DNA from 4 places in the Streptomyces sp. ITFR-6 genome. Region 1 is predicted to be linked to each of the others. Evidence: riboswitches for the same ligand, from Rfam matches in the RefSeq annotation. Region 1 holds a riboswitch; each other region holds the start of a gene.
What was found. Region 1 has a riboswitch for S-adenosylmethionine ahead of RLT59_RS01100 (glutathione S-transferase C-terminal domain-containing protein). Riboswitches for the same ligand answer to the same signal wherever they lie in the genome.

Region 1 (5,105 bases):
TGGTCCGCTCGTGCCTCGGGTGGTCGAGCACCTGCTCGGGCGGGCCCTGTTCGACGATCCGGCCGCCGTCCATGAAGACCACCCGGTCGGCGACCTCGCGGGCGAAGCCGATCTCGTGCGTGACGACCAGCAGGGTGGTGCCGCTGCCGGCCAGGTCCTTGATCACGGCCAGTACCTCGCCGACGAGTTCGGGGTCGAGCGCGGAGGTCGGCTCGTCGAAGAGGATGACCCCGGGCCGCAGGGCGAGGGCTCGGGCGATGGCCACGCGCTGCTGCTGTCCGCCGGACAGCTGGCGCGGATAGGCGGCTGCCCGGTCCCCGAGTCCCACCCGGTCGAGCAGGTCGCGGGCCAGCTCCCGGGACTCCGGCTTGGTGAGTCGCCCGGTCGCGACCGGGGCGGCGGCCACGTTGTCCAGCACGGTGAGGTGCGGGAAGAGGTTGAAGTTCTGGAAGACGAAACCGATCCGGCTGCGCTGCGTCAGGATGGCGCGCTCGCTCAGCTCCTTGAGACGCCCCCGGTGCCTGCGTACGCCGATCAGCTCGCCGTTCACACTGACATGACCGATCTCGGGCTTCTCCAGGTGGTTGATCACCCGCAGGAGAGTGGACTTCCCTGAGCCGGACGGCCCCAGGACAACGGTGACCTCCCCGGGACGCACGGTCAGCGCCACACCGTCGAGGACGCGCTGGGAGCCGTACCACTTGTGCACATCGTGCACCTCGACCGCGGCGGGGCGCGCCGGGGGCGCCGCAACTGCGTCGGCCTGGCCCGGTGTCCCGGCGGGATCGGCCGCTTCCGCTGTTCCGGTCGTCGTCTCCGCGGTCATATCGCCGTCTCCTTCCGGACCCGTGCCCGCAGATCGCCCAGGCCGGTCCGCAGCCTCTGCAGCGGCGTGGGCGGCAGGGTGCGCAGCGCGCCCCGCGAGTAGTACCGCTCGACGTAGAACTGGATGACGGACACCACGCTGGTGAGGATCAGGTACCAGGCGGTGGCGACCAGCAGCAGCGGCACGATGTCGCCGGGGTAGGTGCTGCCCATGCTCTGTACGGAGCCGAACAGGTCGAGCAGCGAGACGTAGAAGACCAGTGAGGTGCCCTTGATCAGGCCGATCAGCTGGTTGACGTAGTTCGGGGTGATGGAGCGCAGGGCCTGCGGGAAGACGATCTTCGCGAACCGGTACCGCTTCGGGAGGCCGAGGGCGGCTGCCGCCTCGTGCTGGCCCTGGTCGACGGAGAGGATGCCGCCGCGCACCACTTCGGAGGCGTAGGCCGCCTCGTTCAGACTGAGACCGATGACGGCGACGGCCATGTCGGTGGCGAGGCGTGATTCGTCGAAGCTGAAGAACGCCGGGCCGAACGGCACTCCCACGCTCAGCGTCCGGTAGAGCGCGCTGAAGTTGTAGAGGAACAGCAGGATCACGATCAGTGGGACCGACCGGAAGAGCCAGGTGTAGAGCCAGCTGACCGCGCGCAGCACAGGGCTCGGGGAGAGCCGGGCCAGGGCCAGCAGCACACCGCCGAGCAGCCCCAGAACGGCGCTGAACAGGGCGACTTCGAGCGTGACGAGCAGTCCGTCGAGGATGGTGGGCCGCAGGAACCAGTACCGGAACCGGTCCCACTGGTAGAAGGGATTGGCCACCAGGCCGTGGACGATCTGGGCGACCAGCACCAGCACGACGACGGTGACGATCCAGCGGCCGGGCCGCAGGAGCGGGCGGACCCGCTGCGGGACCTGCGGCTTCGGCACGACGGGTGGCCCGGGGCGGGGGGCCGCCTCGGCGGGCGGCGCTGACCCGGGGGACACAGCGACGCCGGGGGATTCACTCACGGTGGGCTCCAGCGGATGCGGACGGCCCGGACCGCGGACGGCAGCGCCTCACCACGCCGGTCGTCGGGAACGACGCGGCGGGGCACGGGCAGCACAGCGCGGAACAGGGGGCCGGGCGGGGAGAGGACGCACCGCGGCAGCGGTGGACGTCAGGGAGTCAGAGGGCCGTCAGCCTTGACGAAGAGCGCGACAAGCGGCGGTACACAGCGCGCTGTTGACACGCTGGAGGTCGACGGAGCGGTCCGCGCAGAGCAGGACGCGGCCTCGGGACCGCCAGGCAGCCATCCCCTCAGCTGCGTGCATCGCTCTCACCGTCACCGATCCGCCCCGCGGGGCCTCGCGCCTGCCGGACACCGTCCGGTACTCAACTGCGGCACCCCGCGGTGTGCTGGGGCGTCGGCCGGCGAGCCGGGGCGTATCGCCGCTGCCCGGAGCCGTTCCGCGCCGCAAGTTATGCATGGCCCGACAGGAATGTCAACGCGGGTGACCAACAGGCGAGATGGCCCCGGCGGCCTCCTTGACGGCGTCACCCGGCGCACCGAAACTGACGTGGACGGTCACGATTGTCAGCGCCCCCGTGCGGGATCCGTCCTGCTCACGGGGTCCATCGGCCCCGGCCCGCTGGCAGGCAACCCTTCCACCGCGACGGGGTGCCCCGGGTGACGACCGGGTCCCGCCGGTGTGGCGGGGCAAGCGTGGCCCCGCGTCTCGCGGGCCCCGGAGTCGGGACGGGTGGATTTTGTCCAGGAACGGCTTGACGAGGCGCCTGCACATCGATCTGCTGCGTGTCTCCAGCGCCTACTAACCCGGAATACCGGACGCGCACAGGTCCGCACGGTCGCGATGACGCGTACAGGTCCGCGCCGTCACGATGAGGCGCACGCCTCCGCGCTGTCGTGATCCGGCCCGGTGCGCGAGCGCAGCCGTTCCACATCCGGCCGCTGGTGCCCACAAGGCGACGGTGGCTTCCTCGTTCCCACAAGGATCTCCACAGGAGAGTCATGCCCGAGACAGCTTCGCGCAGTTCCAGCACAGGCAACTCCATCACGTGCGGCTCGATCTCATCCGGCCCGAGTCCGTGCGCCACGCATCCCCGTCCCACCATCGCCGTGCCGTCCTCCCGTATCCACAGCCGTATCGGGGTCGGTCTGGCCGGCGGCTTCTATCCCGCTCCGCACCGCTACGAGCTGTTCCTGTCGGCGGGTTGTCCGCGCTCGCTGCGTATCTCGATCACCCTCGGCCTGCTCGGTCTCCGGGACTCGGTCGCTACCACGTTCCTGGGGCACCCAACCGTGACACCCAAGGCGTATGCCTCGCTGCGCGGCGCGTACGAGGCCACGCTGCACCATTACGACGGGCCGCTGACGGCGCCCGCGCTGTGCGACCGGTGGAGCGGGCGCATCGTCAGCAACCACACGCCCGACATACTCCGCGATCTCGCGGGGCTGCTCTCCGGCCATGACGAGGCCTGCCCCTCGGCGCTGCGCCCTCCGGAGCTCGCCGAGGGCATCGAGGCCCTACGCGAGCTGCTGAACCGGGACGTCACCCCGCACGCGGGGTCTTCCGCGCGGTCGGCGGCCCTGGATCTGCTGGACGGGTCCCTCGCCCGGCGGCCCTACGCGCTGGGCGAGGAGCTGACGGCCGGGGATGTCGACCTGTGGGTGGCGCTCGTCCATCTCGGCCCGGTCGGCGCCCTGGGCGACCGCCCCCGGCTCAAGGAGTACGTACGCCGCCTCTGCGGCCACCCCGCCTTCCCGGAGACACCGGAGGTGCCGGGGGCTCCGGGAATTCCGGACCTGCCGGGCGGGATGGCCGTCGTCGACCCGCTGCCTCAGGCTCTCACGTAGGCCGCGAGGTGCTCGCCGGTGAGGGTGGAGCGGTCCGCGACCAGGTCGTCGGGGGTGCCCTCGAAGACGAGCCTGCCGCCGTCGTGACCGGCGCCGGGGCCCAGGTCGATGATCCAGTCGGCGTGCGCCATGACCGCCTGGTGGTGCTCGATCACGATGACGGACTTCCCGGAGTCCACCAGCCGGTCGAGCAGGCCGAGCAGCTGCTCGACGTCTGCGAGGTGCAGGCCGGTGGTCGGTTCGTCGAGGACGTAGATCCCGCCCTTCTCGCCCATGTGCGTGGCCAGCTTGAGCCGTTGTAGCTCACCGCCGGACAGGGTGGTGAGCGGCTGGCCCAGGCTGAGGTAGCCGAGCCCGACGTCGGCCAGTCTGTCGAGGATGCGGTGGGCGGCCGGGGTGTGTGCCTCGCCGCTGCCGAAGAACTCCTCGGCCTCGGTCACCGACATCGCCAGCACCTCGCTGATGTCACGGCCGCCGAGACGGTATTCGAGCACCGAGGCCAGGAACCGCTTCCCCTCGCACTCCTCGCAGACGGTGGCGACGCCCGCCATCATCGCGAGGTCGGTGTAGACGACCCCGACGCCGTTGCAGCCGGGGCAGGCGCCCTCGGAGTTGGCGCTGAACAGGGCCGGCTTCACGTCGTTGGCCTTGGCGAACGCCTTGCGGATCGGGTCGAGCAGCCCGGTGTACGTCGCGGGGTTGCTCCGTCGCGAGCCGCGGATCGCGCCCTGGTCGATCGACACCACCCCGTCGAGCCCGGAGACCGAGCCGTGGATCAGTGAGCTCTTGCCGGAGCCGGCGACGCCGGTGACCACGGTGAGGACGCCGAGCGGGATGTCGACGTCGCGCAGGTTGTTCGTGTCCGCGCCCCGGACCTCCAGGGCGCCGGTGGGCTTGCGCCGGGTGTCCTTGAGGGTGGCCCGGTCGTCGAAGTGACGGCCGGTGACGGTGTCCCCGGCCCGCAGCCCCTCGACGGTGCCTTCGAAGCAGACGGTTCCGCCCGCCGTACCCGCGCCGGGGCCGAGGTCGACGACATGGTCCGCGATGGCGATCGTCTCCGGCTTGTGCTCCACGACGAGCACCGTGTTGCCCTTGTCGCGCAGGCACAGCAGCAGCCTGTTCATCCGCTGGATGTCATGGGGGGTGCAGGCCGGCGGTGGGCTCGTCGAAGACGTAGGTGACGTCGGTGGGGGGTGGAGCCGAGGTGGCGGATCATCTTGACGCGCTGTGCCTCGCCGCCCGACAGCGTGCCCGTCGGCCGGTCGAGCGCGAGGTAGCCGAGGCCGATCTATACGAACGAGTCGAGGGTCTGCCGCAGCGCGGTGAGCAGCGGTGCGACGGAGGGCTCGTCGAGGTCGCGGACCCAGGCGGCGAGATCGCTGGTCTGCATCGCGCAGGCGTCGGCGATGTTGATCCGCTTGATCTTCGAGG
Region 2 (5,105 bases), 6.1 Mb from region 1:
CGGGCCGCCGGTCACCTACGCCCTCATCGCGCTGTGCTGCGTGGTCTTCGCGATCAGCCCGCTCTCCGGGCTCGCCCCGGTGTACGGCAGCGCGGACGCGCTGCTGTCCGCCCAGGCCGGGTACTTCGAGCGCTGGGGCGTGATCCCGAGCGAGCTGTGGGACGGCTCCGCACACGCCCTGATCACCCCGCTCACCGCGCTCTTCGTGCACGGCAGCCGGCTGCACCTGCTCGGCAACATACTGTTCCTGTACGTGTTCGGAGCGATGGCCGAGGAGCGCATGGGCCACACCGAGTTCGCGTTCTTCTACCTGGGCTGCGGCTACCTCGCGCTGCTCGCCTACGCGGCCGCGCACGCCACCTCCGACCAGACGCTCGTCGGCGCCTCCGGGGCGATCTCGGCGGTACTGGGCGCCTTCCTCTACCTCTTCCCGCGGGCCAGGGTCACCAGCGTGTTCCCGTTCCTGCTCTTCCTCCCGCTGCGCTTCCCCGCCTGGATCGTGCTGATCTTCTGGTTCGTGCTCCAGTGGCTGGCCGCGGAGGGCGCGGGCAGCGGCCCCGGCGTCGCCTATCTCGCCCATGTGGTCGGCTTCGCCGTCGGGTTCCTCTACGCCTGGGGGCGCTACCGGGGTAACGCTAGAGTGAGATCTCCAGCCACGGCCACCGAGGGAGAAAGCCAGCCGTGATCACCGCGATCGTGCTCATCAAAACCAGCGTGGACCGGATTCCCGAGATCGCCGAGGCCGTCGCGGCACTGGACAGCGTCAGCGAGGTCTTCTCGGTCACCGGTACGTACGACCTGATCGCCATGGTCCGGGTGGCCAAGCACGACGATCTCGCCGACGTCATCCCCGGCCGGATCAGCAAGATCCCCGGCGTCGAGGCGACCGACACCCATGTGGCGTTCCGTACGTACTCGCAGCACGACCTGGAGGCGGCCTTCGCCATCGGCCTGGACGGCTGACCTAGGCAAACGCGTTCGGCCGGGTACGGAACAGCTTCCGTACCCGGCCGAACGCGTTGCGGCTCAGTGCTGGGCGGTGCCCCGGTCCGGGACGCAGCGGCCGTCCTCGGTGCGGTACTTCCACTGGGCGCCCTCGCTCACCAGCTCCTTGACCGCCCGCACGAAGCGCTCGATGTGCTCGTCCGGCGTACCGGCGCCGAAGCTGACCCGGATCGCGTTGAGCGACTTCTCGCCCGGCTCGGCCTCCGGCGCGCCGCACTCGCCGACGTCCTGCGGGTCGCTGCCGAGCAGGGTGCGCACCAGCGGGTGGGCGCAGAACAGACCGTCGCGCACCCCGATGCCGTACTCGGCGGAGAGCGCCGCGGCGAAGTGCGAGCTGTTCCAGCCCTCCACCACGAACGAGATGACGCCGACGCGCGGGGCGTCGTCACCGAAGAGCGAGAGCACCTTGACCTCGGGGACCTCCGCCAGCCCGGCCCGGACCTCGGAGACGAGCTGCTGCTCGCGGGCGACCAGGCTGTCGAACCCGGCCTCGGTGAGCGCCTTGCAGGCGGCGGCGATGGAGTAGACGCCAATGACGTTGGGCGAGCCGGCCTCGTGGCGGGCGGCGGTGGTGTGCCACTCGACGTCCACCCCGCCGTCGGTGCGCCGGGCGACCTTGCGGGAGGCGCCACCGCCGGCCAGGTAGGGCTCGGCGTCGCGCAGCCAGTCGGAGCGGCCGGCCAGCACGCCGGAGCCGAAGGGCGCGTACAGCTTGTGGCCGGAGAAGGCGACCCAGTCGACGTCCAGTTCGCTGATGTCGACGGGGTGGTGCGGGGCGAGCTGGGCCGCGTCGAGCACGATGCGGGCGCCGTGGGCGTGCGCGGCGGCGGCGAGCTCCTTGACCGGCCACAGCTCACCGGTGACGTTGGAGGCACCGGTGACGCAGACCAGCGCGGGACCGTAGGGATCGCGGTCCGCGAGCGCCCGCTCAAGCGTGGCAACGGCCTGGGCCGGGGTGCGCGGGGCGTTCAGGTAGGTCACCCGGGCGTCGCGCCAGGGCAGCAGCGACGCGTGGTGCTCGGTCTCGAAGACGAACACCTGGCAGTCGGCGGGCAACGCGGCGGCCAGCAGGTTGAGCGAGTCGGTCGTCGACCGGGTGAAGATCACCTGGTCGCCCTCGCGGCAGCCGAGGAACTCCGCGACGGTCACCCGGCTGGACTCGAAGAGGTCCGTGGAGAGCTGCGAGAGGTAGCCGGCACCGCGGTGGACGCTGCCGTAGTACGGCGCGTACGCGGCGACGTCGTCCCACACCCGCTGCAGGGCCGGGGCGCTGGCGGCGTAGTCGAGCGCGGCGTAGGTGACCTCACCGCCGGTCACCAGCGGAACCGTCACATCCTTGCCCAGAACGGGCAGCGGGGCACAAATGGACTGGTCGGCGGCAGCGGTGAAGACAGACATGACGAACTCCCGTAACAGGCAGGCGAACTCCGCGTGCCTGCGGATACGCGGCAGCACGGAAGAAGAAGAAAGGGTGTGCGGAGGAGGGCCGAAAAGCCCTATCGCATTCGCTTGCTCACAGAGGCTCCCTGAGGACCAGGACCCCACGGGTGGACATCTCACGATGTCGAGGGGTCCGCGCTTGCCGCAGACCTCGCTGCCTACGGCCTGGTCTTCACCCGGGGCACCCCGCCACGGACGGAGGGTTGCCGGACAGCGGGCCGGGGCCGTAGTCGCTGTCACTCATGACCTGCCCAGCATCTTGCCATACGCGCGGGAACGCGCAAGGCGCAGTCCATGATCTGGACTGCGCCCCTCTTCGCCGCTCCATGCGTTCAGGCGTTGCTGGCCTTGACCCATCTCTCCAGCGCGCGCCCGGCGGACCCGGAGTCGATGGACTCGGCGGCCTTCGCCATACCGGCGGTGAGCTGCTCCTCAAGGGTGCCCTCCCCCGGGTCCAGCGCGACCAGCGCCGCCGCCGCGTTGAGCAGCACGGCGTCCCGTACGGGCCCCGTCTCACCGGCCAGCAGCCGGCGGGCCACATCGGCGTTGTACGAGGCGTCCGCGCCGCGCAGCGCCTCGACCGGCACCAGGTCCAGGCCGACGTCGCGCGGGTCGAAGGCCTGCTCGCGCACGACGCCGTCGCGGGCCGTCCAGACCCTGGAGGTCGCGGTGGTGGTCAGCTCGTCCAGGCCGTCGTCGCCGCGGAAGACCAGCGCGGAGTTGCCGCGCTCCGCGAGGACGCCCGCGACGATGGGCGCCATCCGCGGGTCGGCGACGCCGATGGCCTGGGAGCGCACCTGGGCCGGGTTGGTGAGCGGGCCCAGGATGTTGAAGGTGGTCGGTGCGCCGAGCTCGGCCCGCGCCTTCGCGGCGTACCGCAGGGCGGGGTGGAACTTCACCGCGAAGCAGAAGGTGATGCCCGCCTCCTCCGCCACCTCGACGACGCGCTGCGGCGCCAGATCCAGGTTGACGCCGAGCTTGCCCAGTACGTCGGAGGAGCCGCTGGCCGAGGAGGAGGCGCGGTTGCCGTGCTTGACGACCTTGGCGCCCGCCCCGGCCAGCACGATCGCGGACATGGTGGAGATGTTGACCGTCTTGGCCATGTCGCCGCCGGTGCCGACGATGTCGACCGTGCGGCCGGGCACGTGGATCGTGGTGGCGTGCTCGTACATCGCACGGACCAGACCGGTGACCTCCCCGACGGTCTCGCCCTTGGCGCGCAGGGCCACCGCGAAGCCGGCGATCTGCACGTCGGTCGCCTCGCCGCTCATGATGCGGTCCATCGCCCACGCGGTGTCGTCCGCGCTCAGGTCCTCGCCGCGCATCAGCTGGGTCAGCACGCCGGGCCAGGTACGAGCCGCCACGCTGTCGCCGCCGACCGGGGTCACAACGTTCATGGTCCGCTCCTGGGGTCCACAGCCGATACAGGGATGCGACCACCCTATCGAGCGCCGGGGACAGCGAAGAGCCCCGTCCATCGTATGGATGGGCGGGGCTCCTGCTGTGGCGATCAGTTCAGGTGATCAGTGGTGGCCGTGGCCCTCGGTGATCTCCTTGTACTCCTCGGGGGACGCCTTGGCGATCTGGCTGTTCTCGCCGTAGAAGCTCTTGCTGAGCTTGGCCCGCGTCCTCTCGATCGGCGACACCTTGCGCTTGACGCCGTTCTCGTCGACCAGCGGGCCGAGTTCGACCGGCGCGTACTGCTCGTGCGCGGTGAGGGTGTGCAGCTGCCCCTGCGACAGCGGCTCGTGGACCTCGACGAACTCACCGTGCGGCAGGCGCTTGATGAGCCCGGACTCGCGCCCGTGCAGCACCTTCTCCTTGTCCCGGCGCTGAAGGCCGAGGCAGATCCGCTTGGTCGCGATGAACGCGAGGACCGGTCCGACGAAGAAGAAGATCCGGACGAACCACGAGATGGAGTTCAGCGACAGGTGGAAGTGCGTGGCCCAGAGGTCGTTACCGCCGCCCACCAGGCCGATGAAGTACACCGTGATCCACGCCACGCCGAAGGCCGTACGCGTCGGGGCGTTGCGCGGGCGGTCCAGGATGTGGTGCTCGCGCTTGTCCCCGGTGACCCAGGACTCGATGAACGGGTACATCGCGATCGCGCCCAGGATGAGCCCGAAGAGCACCAGGGGGATGAGCACGCCCAGGACGAGCGTATGACCCCAGAGGTTGATCTCCCAGCCCGGCATCACTCGGACGAGACCCTCGGCGAAGCCCATGTACCAGTCGGGCTGGGCGCCGGTGGACACCTGGTCCGGGCGGTACGGGCCGATGGCCCAGATCGGGTTGATCGAGGCGATGCCCGCGATGACGGCGATGACACCGAAGACCAGGAAGAAGAAGCCTCCGGCCTTCGCCATGTACACCGGCAGCAGCGGCATGCCCACGACGTTCTTGTTGGTCCGGCCGGGACCCGCGAACTGCGTGTGCTTGTGGTAGAAGACCAGGATGAGGTGGCCCACCAGCAGCCCGAGCATGATGCCCGGCAGCAGCAGGATGTGCACCGAGTAGAACCGCGCGACGAAGTCGCCGCCCGGGAACTCCCCGCCGAACAGGAACATCGAGATGTAGGTGCCGACGATCGGCATCGACAGGATCGCGCCCTGGGTGAAGCGGACACCCGTACCCGAGAGCAGGTCGTCCGGGAGCGAGTA
Region 3 (5,105 bases), 650 kb from region 1:
ACGTCGTCGCCGGGTGCGGCACGCTTCGCGGCGACGAGTCGCGCCATGTGTTCCCCGAACCGCAGATGGGCCTCCTGCGCGCCCGGACCGCCGTCGGCCAGGTCCTTGAGCACGTGGGCGATGGCGCCGCCCTCGTCGTCGGGGAATCCGACCAGCCTCGCGAGGACCAGGACCGGAAGGGGCTCGCAGAAGTCGGCGACGAGATCGGCCGTGCCCCGGCTGCACACGGCGTCGATCAGCCGGTCGGCCAACTGCTCGCAGTGGCTGCGGATCTCGAACGGGTCGGCTCCTTCGAGGGCGGGTCCGACCATCCGGGCGTGCCGCCGGTGCTCGTCGCCCGCGCTGAAGTAGATGGACGGCAGCGGCCGCCCGACCATGGGCAGCAACGGCCAGTCCTGCGGGATGTGCTCCCACTGGTTCCAGAGGCCGACGTCGCGCGGGAACAGCTCACCGTCACTGGTGACCTGATGGAGTTCCCGGTAGCCGATGACCAGCCAGGCGGGGAACCCGCCCGGCAGCTCGACGGGGACGACCGGCCCGTGGTCCCGCCGCATGGCGCGATAGACGGCTCGCGGCTCGGTCTGGAACGAGGGCCCGCTGAGGGGTACGGGGCCGGGACCCGCGTGCGCGGGGCACTCCGAAGGAGGTGAGACGGACTCGGGCTCTGCGGAGGAAGGGCGCGTCATCGTCCTGACTTCTGTGGCGGCAGTGTCACGCGTCACGATCGTGCGGTCAACGCACGCCCACTATAAGGATTTTATGTGACACCACAGCAGCCAATGACGATCAAATATGCACCCAACACAGAGCAACCGGTCGACATCTCACGACAATTGACGACCGAATCCGGCACCGCCTCCAGGTGCCGACGCGGTACGGCGACGCGGCTACGAGCGCACGGGACCCGGGCCGCCGCACAGCTCCCCTGCCTCGAAGGCGACGTTGACGAGTCCGGCGACCCGGTCGGCACCGGTCACGAGCTTCAGCGCATGCCACTTGGAGAGCCAGTACACGCGTCCCCGGTGACCGGCGAGGGTCTCCCGCAGCCCGTCCGGAGCATGCGTCCACACCCTCGGAAGGGCGCCCGCGTAGTCGAACGCGGCCCGCAGACCGACCCAGCCGTCGTCCCGGACATCGTCCGCGGTCAGCAGTATCTCGACGGCCTGACCAGGCTCCTGCCGGCACTTCTTGGCGTGGATCCAGTGCACTTGGTGGCCTGCGGCGTACCGCTCGCAGTTCCCGCTCCGCACGGAGCCGTGCTCGGGGAGATGACGCAGCATGGTGAGTCCCGCCTTCCGGGGATGATGGACCCCGAGCGCTCTGCACCGCGGTCCGCTGTTCCCCGCACCTCGCGCACGGGGCAGGTCGTCACCCGGAGCACCCGCAGCGGAGCGGGGTGCCGTCCAGCAAGCCGGGGCTGCGCACTGGAACTCATGACCCGGCAAAAACCCTAACGCACCGAGCGGGCGCGCCCGGACACGCGGGACCGCTCAACCGACGGGCGGTCAGGGACGCACAGGAACGGGCCGGACCCGACCCCGTGCGCCCCCGCCTCTCCCCCGACGGCGGTCCGGCTTCCGTTCAGCCGCCCGTGCCGCCCCGTGCCGCCCCGTCAGCCGGTGACCAGGCCCGGGTCACTCGTTCCGGCCTCACCCGTCTCGACGTGTCCGGCGAACCGGCGGAGGAACGTGGCGTCCGCGTCCGAGACCACCTCGATGTCGTACCAGCGCTTGCTTCCGCGCAGGTCAACGGTGTGCTGCACGGTCGCGCCGGACCGCACCGCGAAGGTCTGCGTACCGCCGCCGTAGGCGTCCGCGTTGCGCACGGTCAGCTGGACCGTCTCCGTACCGGCATGGCTGAGAGTCAGGTCGAGAGCTCCGCTCACCGCGTGATGACGCGCCGTCACCTCCGGACCGGCCGCCTTGCCGGGCCCCCTGAAGGTCCGCAGGAAACCGTTCGGACCGTGCACGGTGAGGTCGGTCACGCCGCTGGAGTAGGCCGTGTTCCAGCTGTCGGAGAGCGACTTGCCCGCCTCTGTGGTGTAGGTCCAGGGCCCGTCACCGCGGTTGGCGGACGTCACCAGGAACTGCGCTCCGGCCTCGTCCCCGCCACTGAAGGTGAGCTGGTACTTCCCGGTGCCCGGGTCTGCCGCCCCGTCCACGAGCGGCGCGTACCGCAGTGGCCGGGTGGGCCGCGTCCCGGACTCCTGCTTCGGCACGCTGCCGGAGACCGGCGGCACCGGAACGTAGTCGGGGTGCCGGTCCCCGTCCGGCGGCGCGTATCCGTCCGTGGAGGGCAGCGAGGCGGGCGCGGTGTCCGTCGTACGGAAGTCGAAGGCCGAGGTGAGATCGCCGCAGACAGCGCGCCGCCAGGGCGAGATGTTGGGCTCGTGCACACCGAAGCGCTCTTCCATGAACCGGATGACGGAGGTGTGGTCGAAGACCTCCGAACACGCGAACCCGCCGGTGCTCCACGGGGACACGACCGTCATGGGCACGCGCTGACCGAGCCCGTACGGACCGGCCGCGTACCGGGTGTCGCCGGGGAAGTGGTCGGCGGAGGTGTCCACGGTGGACAGCCCCTGCGCCGCGCCGGACGGCACGAACGGCGGCACGACGTGGTCGAAGAAGCCGTCGTTCTCGTCGTAGGTGACGAAGAGGGCGGTCCGGCCCCAGACCTCGGGGTCCGAGGTCAGTGCGTCGAGCACCTGCGAGATGTACCAGGCACCGTAGTTGGCGGGCCAGTTGGGGTGCTCGCTGTAGGCCTCGGGCGAGACGACCCAGGAGATCTTGGGGAGCGTCCCGGCCCGGACATCGGCCCTCAGGTCGTCGAGGAGCCCGTCCCCGTTCTTGACGTCGGTCCCGGTGCGCGCCTTGTCGAAGAGGGGATCGCCGGGCTTGGCGTCACGGTAACTGTTGAAGTAGAGAAGCGAGTTGTCGCCGTACGTCCCCCGGTAAGCGTCGTCGATCCACCCCCAGGAACCGGCGGCGTCGAGCCCGTCACCGATGTCCTGGTAGACCTTCCACGACACCCCGGCCTCCTCCAGCCGCTCGGGGTAGGTCTTCCAGCCGTACCCCGCCTCGTCGTTGCCGAGCACGGGACCGCCGCCGGTGCCGTCGTTTCCGGTGTACCCGCTCCACAGGTAGTAGCGGTTCGGGTCGGTCGAGCCGAGGAACGAGCAGTGGTAGGCATCGCAGACGGTGAACGCGTCGGCGAGGGCGTAGTGGAACGGGATGTCCTCACGTGTCAGGTGGGCCATCGTCGTGGCGGTCTTGGCGGGCACCCACTGGTCGTACGCGCCCTTGTTCAGCGCCCGGTGCCCACCGGCCCAGTCGTGGTTCAGGTCCTGGAGGAACTGCAGCCCGAGGTCGTCGGCGGGCGGCCTGAACGGCAGCACCTCCTTGCCGGCCAGATCCTTCTGGTGCCAGACCGGCTTTCCGCCGGGCAGCGTGACCGGACGCGGGTCACCGAAGCCGCGCACACCCTTCATCGTGCCGAAGTAGTGGTCGAAGGAACGGTTCTCCTGCATCAGTACGACGATGTGCTCGACGTCCTGGAGCGTGCCCGTACGACCCTTCGCGGGCAGTGAGGCGGCGCGGGCGATGCTGCTCGACAGCGTACTGAAGGCAACCGTGCCTCCGGCGAGTTGCAGGAGGCGGCGACGGTTGAGATCTGCCATGAGTGGGGGCCTCTGTGGGGTGAGGAAACATAAGGGCGAAAACGACAGGAGTGTTCCAGAACCGACGGTCCGGTGGAAGACCCGTGCGGTGTGCACACGGTGTCCTTCGGCCGAACACCCGGCGACGAGGCGTGTCACTACCCGGGCGGGACGCGGCGGACGCCCCCTACGCGGCCCGGAATCCCGCACCGTCGAAACCGCGCCGCCCTGGGGGTTGTCCCCCGGGGTCCCCTGGGGGACAACCCCCAGGAAGGGCGGTGAGAAACCGGGTCGTGGGGAGGACGCCGGGTCCGTAGGTTCTGGGTTGAGATATTCGTACCGCACCACACAGTCCCCGGAGGAATCCCGTGACCGCCGCCCCACCCCGTCAGCCGACGCGCACGACCCACGCCCTTGTCGCGGCATTCGTGCGCTTCGTGGTCTGCGGCGGCGGGGTCGGGGTCGCCTCCAGCGGTGTGCTGGTGCTGCTCGACGACCGGATGCCGCTGGCCCTGGCGAACGCGCTGGTGACCGTGGTGTCCACGGTGATAGCCACCGAGCTGCACAGCCGGGTGTCGTTCCGCAGCGAACGCCGGGGGTGGGGCGTGCACCTCCAGTCCGGGCTGACCGTCGCCGTCAGCTACGCCTTCACGACCGGGGCGCTGCTCTGTCTGTACGCGTTCCGCTCCGAGCCGTCGGCCCTGGTCGAGCAGACTGTGTACCTTTCGGCGTCGGCGCTGGCCGGGGTCGGGCGGTTCGCCCTGCTGCGGGTGGTGGTCTTCGGGGACCGGAAGGCCGGCACGGCCCCCGGCCCGGTGCTCGGGAAGACGTCCGTGGCGATGGCCGCCTGACCGGGCGCCGGCCGGGCCGATTGGATATCGTGACTGGTCGGCCGGGCAGTCGCGCGGCCCATGGGCCGAGTGGGGGCGCGGGTGACACAAGGGCGGGCCGGATGGCTGCGAGTGCCGGTCGGGGACGGTGCCGTGCGGTGGGCCACCCGCGGGAAGTGCCTGCGGGTGCTGGTCGTCGTGCACAACGTGACCTCCGCCACCCGGCTCCTGGACGTGCTGCCGCTCTTCGACGGCGATCTGCGGATCCAGCTCCTCGCCACCTGCCCGGAGTCCTCGGCGTTCTCGGCCGGCACGGCCGAGCTCCTCGCCGGGACCGGAGTGCCGGTGCTGCCGTGGGAACAGGCCCTCGAAACACCGGTGGACCTGGCCGTCTCCGCCAGCTTCGGTGGCCAACTGGAGCGCCTGGCAAGCAAGTTGGCCATTCTCTCGCATGGTGTCGGATACACTAAGAAGCTGGCGACACCGAACACCGAACACCGAACACCGAACACCGAACACCGGCGCAGGAGCGGAGCCCGGCCCCGTGCCCGTATTCGGACAGGCTCCGCAGTGGGTCCTGGCGGACGGTGTACCCATCGCGGACGCTCTCGTCCTCT
Region 4 (5,105 bases), 3.3 Mb from region 1:
TCAGCTTCTTCGTCACGCCGACCGTCACACCGCCCGCGGTCTCGGCGAAGATGCCCTCGGTGCGCGCCAGGAGCTTGATCGCGTCGACGACCTGCTCGTCGTTCACGTCGTCCACCGCGCCACCCGTACGGCGGGCGATGTCCAGGACGTAGGGGCCGTCGGCCGGGTTGCCGATGGCGAGGGACTTGGCGATCGTGTTCGGCTTCTGCGGGCGGACCACGTCGTGACCGGCCTTGAAGGCGGCGGAGACCGGCGAGCAGCCCTCGGCCTGGGCACCGAAGATCTTGTACGGCTTGTCCTCGACCAGGCCGAGCTTGATCAGCTCCTGGAGGCCCTTGTCGATCTTCGTGAGCTGCGAGCCGGAGGCGATCGGGATGACGATCTGGTCGGGCAGCCGCCAGCCGAGCTGCTCGCAGATCTCGTACGCGAGCGTCTTGGAGCCCTCGCCGTAGTACGGGCGGAGGTTGACGTTGACGAAGCCCCAGCCCTCCCCGAGCGGGTCTCCGATGAGCTCCGAGCAGAACCGGTTGACGTCGTCGTAATTGCCCTCGATACCGACCAGCTCACCGCCGTACACCGCGGCCATGACGACCTTGCCCTGCTCCAGGTCGTGCGGGATGAACACGCACGAGCGCAGACCGGCGCGGGCCGCGGCGGCGCCCACCGCACCGGCCAGGTTGCCGGTCGAGGAGCAGGAGAGCGTGGTGAAACCGAAGGCGCGGGCGGCCTCGACGGCGATCGCGACGACGCGGTCCTTGAAGGAGTGCGTCGGGTTGCCGGAGTCGTCCTTGACGTACAGGCCGCCGGTGACGCCCAGCTCACGGGCGAGGTTGTCGGCCTTGACCAGCTTGGTGAAGCCGGGGTTGATGTTGGGCTTGTCCGCGACATCGGCGGGCACCGGCAGCAGCGGCGCGTAGCGCCAGATGTTGTCGGGTCCGGCCTCGATGCGCTTCTTCAGCTCGTCCGGGGAGCCGGTCGGCAGGTCGTACGCCACTTCGAGCGGCCCGAAACAGGTCGCACAGGCGAAAAGGGGACCGAGCGGGAATCGTTCTCCGCACTCGCGGCAGGAAAGTGCCGCGGCGGGACCGAGGTCCACGGAAGATTCGGTGGTTGCTGCAACAGTCTGAACAGCCATGATGGCGAGGCCCTTTCTCCTCATCTTCCTTGTGACGCATTTCGCCACAAGACGGAATTGGCACCGTCCCCACCTGACCTCGCGGTCGGCGGGATGGTTGCCGGGACTTCAACGGGCCGTTCCCTCTGTCCCTCTGGATGAGCGCTATGGCACTGGACCATCGATCCAGGCGTTTATCGGCGGATGGACCCCGGCATGCCACGGCCATCTGCGTTGTTCAGACTGTAACCGAAGCACCGGACTGTTGAGATAGTCGTCCGAACCGCGAGATGGATCACATACAGGGAGTATCGACCGTGCTGGAAGAGGTCGAACGCTGGCTGACCAGGCGTTCCTGGTCGTGCGCCGACCGCCCGCTGGAGCAGCTCATGGCCGCCCGGGGCGGCGACCCGCGCCGGGGGAGCGTGAGTGTCGTCCTGCCCGCGCTCAACGAGGCGGCGACGGTCGGGGACATCGTCCGGACGATCCGGCGCGAGCTCATGGAGAAGGTCCGGCTGGTCGACGAACTCGTGGTGATCGACTCCGGCTCCACCGACGACACCGCGGAGGTCGCCCGCCGGGCGGGCGCCCGGGTGATCCACCGGAACGCGATCCTGCCCCGGCTGCCGGCCGTCCCCGGCAAGGGCGAGGTGCTGTGGCGGTCACTGCTGGTGACCGGCGGTGACATCGTCTGCTTCATCGACGCGGACCTGAAGGACTTCTCGGCCGATTTCGTCTCCGGCATCGTCGGCCCGCTGCTGACCGACCCCTCCGTGCAGTTCGTCAAGGCGATGTACGACCGTCCGCTCGGGGAGACCGCGGGCCAGGGCGGGCGGGTCACCGAGCTGGTGGCACGGCCGCTGCTCAATCTGCACTGGCCGCAGCTGGCCGGCTTCGTCCAGCCGCTGGGCGGCGAGTACGCCGTACGCCGGTCGCTGCTCGAACAGCTGCCGTTCCCGGTCGGCTACGGGGTGGAGCTGGGGCTGCTCGTCGACGCCCTGCACACGGTCGGCCTGGACGCGCTGGCCCAGGTCGATGTCGGCGTCCGCAAACACCGCCACCAGGACGGCCGGGCGCTCGGCCGGATGGCGGCGGCCATCTACCGGACCGCTTCGCTGCGGCTCTCACGGGGCCATCTGGTGCGCCCCGAGCTGACGCAGTTCGAGCGCGGCGAGAGCGGCTTCGTGCCGCAGACCTACCCGGTGGACACCGAGGAGCGGCCGCCGATGCGCGAGATCGAGGAGTACGTCTCGCGCCGCGCCGCCTGAGTACCGGCTGACGCGTCGGCCGGGACGGCCCGCGGCCGCACGCACGTTTGGACGGTTCGGGATCGGGCTAGATTCCGCGCATGGTCTCCGAGCACGCCCCCCAGTCCGCCGCCCAGCCCGCCGCCCAGGTTCTTGTCGCGTCCAACCGAGGCCCGGTCTCGTACACCGTGGGCGAGGACGGCTCGCTCGACGCGAAACGGGGCGGGGGCGGGCTCGTCTCGGGGCTGAGCGCGGTGGACGACAAGATGTGGGTCTGCGCCGCGCTCGGTGACGGCGACCGCGAGGCGGTGCGGCGCGGGGTCGGTGAGCCGGGCGTACGGATGCTGGACATCGACGCGGACGTGCACGCCGACGCGTACAACGGCATCGCGAACTCGGTGCTCTGGTTCATCCACCACCTGCTCTACCAGACCCCGGTGGAGCCCGTCTTCGACGCGGAGTTCCGGCGCCAGTGGGCGTCCTTCGAGACCTACAACCGGGCCTTCGCCGAGGCGCTCGCGGAGGAGGCGGGCGAGGGCGCGGCGGTCCTGGTGCAGGACTACCACCTGGTGCTGGTGCCCGGCATGCTCCGCGAGCTCCGCCCCGACCTGCGCATCGGCCACTTCTCGCACACCCCGTGGGCGCCCGTCGACTACTTCCGGATGCTGCCCGACGACATCGCGGAGCAGGTGCTGCGCGGTGTCCTCGGCGCCGACCGGGCGGCCTTCCTGACCCGCCGCTGGGCGGACGGCTTCATCAGCTGCTGTACGGAGATCCTGGGCGGCACAGGCCGCACCCGGATCGGCGTGCACGGGCTCGGCGCCGACGCGGACTTCCTGCTCCGGCGCGCGCACGAGCCGGATGTGGACGAGCGGATGGCGGCGCTGCGCGAGCAGGTGGGCCCCGGCCGGAAGACGATCGTGCGGGTGGACCGCACGGAGCTGTCCAAGAACATCGTCCGGGGGATGCTCGCCTACCGGGCGCTGCTCGACGAACGGCCCGAGTGGCGCGGCCGGGTCGTCCACGTGGCGTTCGCCTACCCCTCGCGGCAGGACCTCGCGGTGTACCGGGAGTACACGGCCGAGGTGCGGCGCGTCGCCGACGACATCAACACGAAGCACGGCACGGCGGACTGGACCCCGGTCGTCCTCCACGTCAAGGACGACTTCGCCCGCTCGCTGGCGGCGTACCGGCTGGCCGACGTGGCGCTCGTCAACCCGATCAGGGACGGCATGAACCTGGTCGCCAAGGAGGTCCCGGTCGTCTCCGACCACGGCTGCGCGCTGGTGCTGTCGCGGGAGGCGGGCGCGTACGAGGAGCTGGGCGACGACGCGATCGTGGTGAACCCGTACGACGTGTCCGCCACCGCCGACGCCCTGCACGAGGCGCTGACGATGGCGGACGACGTACGCGCCGAGCGCACGGAGCGGCTGGCGGAGGCGGCCACCGCGCTGCCGCCGCAACAGTGGTTCCTGGACCAGCTAGAGGCGCTGCGCCAGGGCTGACAGGAAGCCGACGACCGCTCCGGGGCCCGGCAGCAACAGGTCGGCGCGCGCGGCCAGTTCCGGCACCTCCGCCTCGCCGCTGCAGACGAGCAGGCCTGGGGTGCCGTCGGGGCCCTCGCTGCGGAGCTTCTCCACGGCGGCGAACGCGGCCAGGTCGCCCAGGTCGTCACCCGCGTACAGCACGGACTCGGCGCCCGTCTCGCGCACGTACTGGGTGAGGGCGACGCCCTTGTCCATGCCGGCGGGCCGCAACTCCAGGACCATCCGGCCCGGTTCGACGATCAGGCCGTGCCGGGCTGCCAGCTCGCCGAGGGGGCCGCGCAGCGCCTCGAAGGCGGCCTGCGGGTCCTCTGCGCGGCGGGTGTGGACGGCGAGCGCCTGCCCCTTCTCCTCTATCCAGGTACCGCGCCAGGAGTCGAACCTGTCTAGGAAGCCGGGCAGTTCGGCCCGCACGGCGGCGACACCGGGGTGCGGAGCGGGGGCGTGGACGGTGCCGGAGACGGCGTCCCAGCGTTCGGCGCCGTAGTGGCCGAGGACGACGAGGTGGTCCAGTCCGGCGACCCCGGCGAAGCCGCCGTAGCGGACCGCGACGCCGGCCGGGCGGCCGGTGATCACGGCGATCGACGCGACCCGGGGAGCGAGTGCGGCGAGCGCCTCGACGGTCCCGGGGTGGGCGCGGGCCTGTTCGGGGTCCGGCACGATGTCTGCGAGGGTGCCGTCGAAATCGAGCGCGATGACGGCGCGGTCGGGCCGGCCGAGGAGAGCGGCGAGGCCCTCCCGTCCGGCGGGGGTCGTCGGGGTCGGCAGGGGTGGGGTGTGCGGGTGGCTGCCCATGCGTCCGAGCCTATAGGCGGTGGCCTGCCCGCGGGCCCGACCGGGGCTCCGCCCCACACAGGGCCCGGCCGGGGCTCCGCCCCGGCCCTCAGCGGCGGCCCCGCCTCGCCTCTCGTACCCGCCGGAGCCGGTTCACCGTGACCGGGTCGGCCTCCAGGGCCCGCCGGTCGTCCAGCAGGGCGTTCAGAAGCTGGTAGTAGCGGGTCGGGGAGATGCCGAGCCGCTCCCGGATCGCCCGCTCCTTCGCGCCGGGCCCGGTCCATGACTGCCGCTCCACGGCCAGCACCGCGCGGTCCCGGTCCGAGAGTCCGGCAGAGGGCGGGGCGGGCTGGTCGGGGGGGTCCGGGGGAAGGGCGGTCATATCAGCCAATATATTGCGCGGGCCGTGACCTGCGGACCGCCGCC

Region 2: it holds a riboswitch for S-adenosylmethionine, as region 1 does, so the genes downstream of both, RLT59_RS29115 (aminotransferase class V-fold PLP-dependent enzyme) here and RLT59_RS01100 (glutathione S-transferase C-terminal domain-containing protein) in region 1, are expected to answer to the same signal.
Region 3: it holds a riboswitch for S-adenosylmethionine, as region 1 does, so the genes downstream of both, RLT59_RS04075 (hypothetical protein) here and RLT59_RS01100 (glutathione S-transferase C-terminal domain-containing protein) in region 1, are expected to answer to the same signal.
Region 4: it holds a riboswitch for S-adenosylmethionine, as region 1 does, so the genes downstream of both, thrC (threonine synthase) here and RLT59_RS01100 (glutathione S-transferase C-terminal domain-containing protein) in region 1, are expected to answer to the same signal.

The regions. Positions count from the first base shown of each region.
Region 1 covers NZ_CP134612.1:283,002-288,106, forward strand. The annotation lists gene RLT59_RS01090 (amino acid ABC transporter ATP-binding protein) at 1-826, opposite strand, end outside; gene RLT59_RS01095 (amino acid ABC transporter permease) at 823-1,827, opposite strand; SAM riboswitch class IV at 2,383-2,529, shown strand; gene RLT59_RS01100 (glutathione S-transferase C-terminal domain-containing protein) at 2,937-3,674, shown strand; partial or broken gene RLT59_RS01105 (ATP-binding cassette domain-containing protein) at 3,659-5,105, opposite strand, start outside.
Region 2 covers NZ_CP134612.1:6,399,172-6,404,276, reverse strand. The annotation lists gene RLT59_RS29125 (rhomboid family intramembrane serine protease) at 1-685, shown strand, start outside; gene RLT59_RS29120 (Lrp/AsnC family transcriptional regulator) at 682-963, shown strand; gene RLT59_RS29115 (aminotransferase class V-fold PLP-dependent enzyme) at 1,027-2,403, opposite strand; SAM riboswitch class IV at 2,576-2,693, opposite strand; gene trpD (anthranilate phosphoribosyltransferase) at 2,778-3,842, opposite strand; gene RLT59_RS29105 (cytochrome bc1 complex cytochrome b subunit) at 3,969-5,105, opposite strand, start outside.
Region 3 covers NZ_CP134612.1:932,425-937,529, forward strand. The annotation lists gene RLT59_RS04070 (cytochrome P450) at 1-686, opposite strand, end outside; gene RLT59_RS04075 (hypothetical protein) at 888-1,280, opposite strand; SAM riboswitch class IV at 1,330-1,439, opposite strand; gene RLT59_RS04080 (phosphocholine-specific phospholipase C) at 1,613-3,679, opposite strand; gene RLT59_RS04085 (GtrA domain-containing protein) at 4,027-4,509, shown strand; gene RLT59_RS04090 (hypothetical protein) at 5,033-5,105, shown strand, end outside.
Region 4 covers NZ_CP134612.1:3,569,788-3,574,892, forward strand. The annotation lists gene thrC (threonine synthase) at 1-1,135, opposite strand, end outside; SAM riboswitch class I at 1,153-1,279, opposite strand; gene RLT59_RS16195 (glucosyl-3-phosphoglycerate synthase) at 1,432-2,382, shown strand; gene RLT59_RS16200 (alpha,alpha-trehalose-phosphate synthase (UDP-forming)) at 2,463-3,866, shown strand; gene otsB (trehalose-phosphatase) at 3,843-4,700, opposite strand; gene RLT59_RS16210 (DUF3263 domain-containing protein) at 4,789-5,061, opposite strand.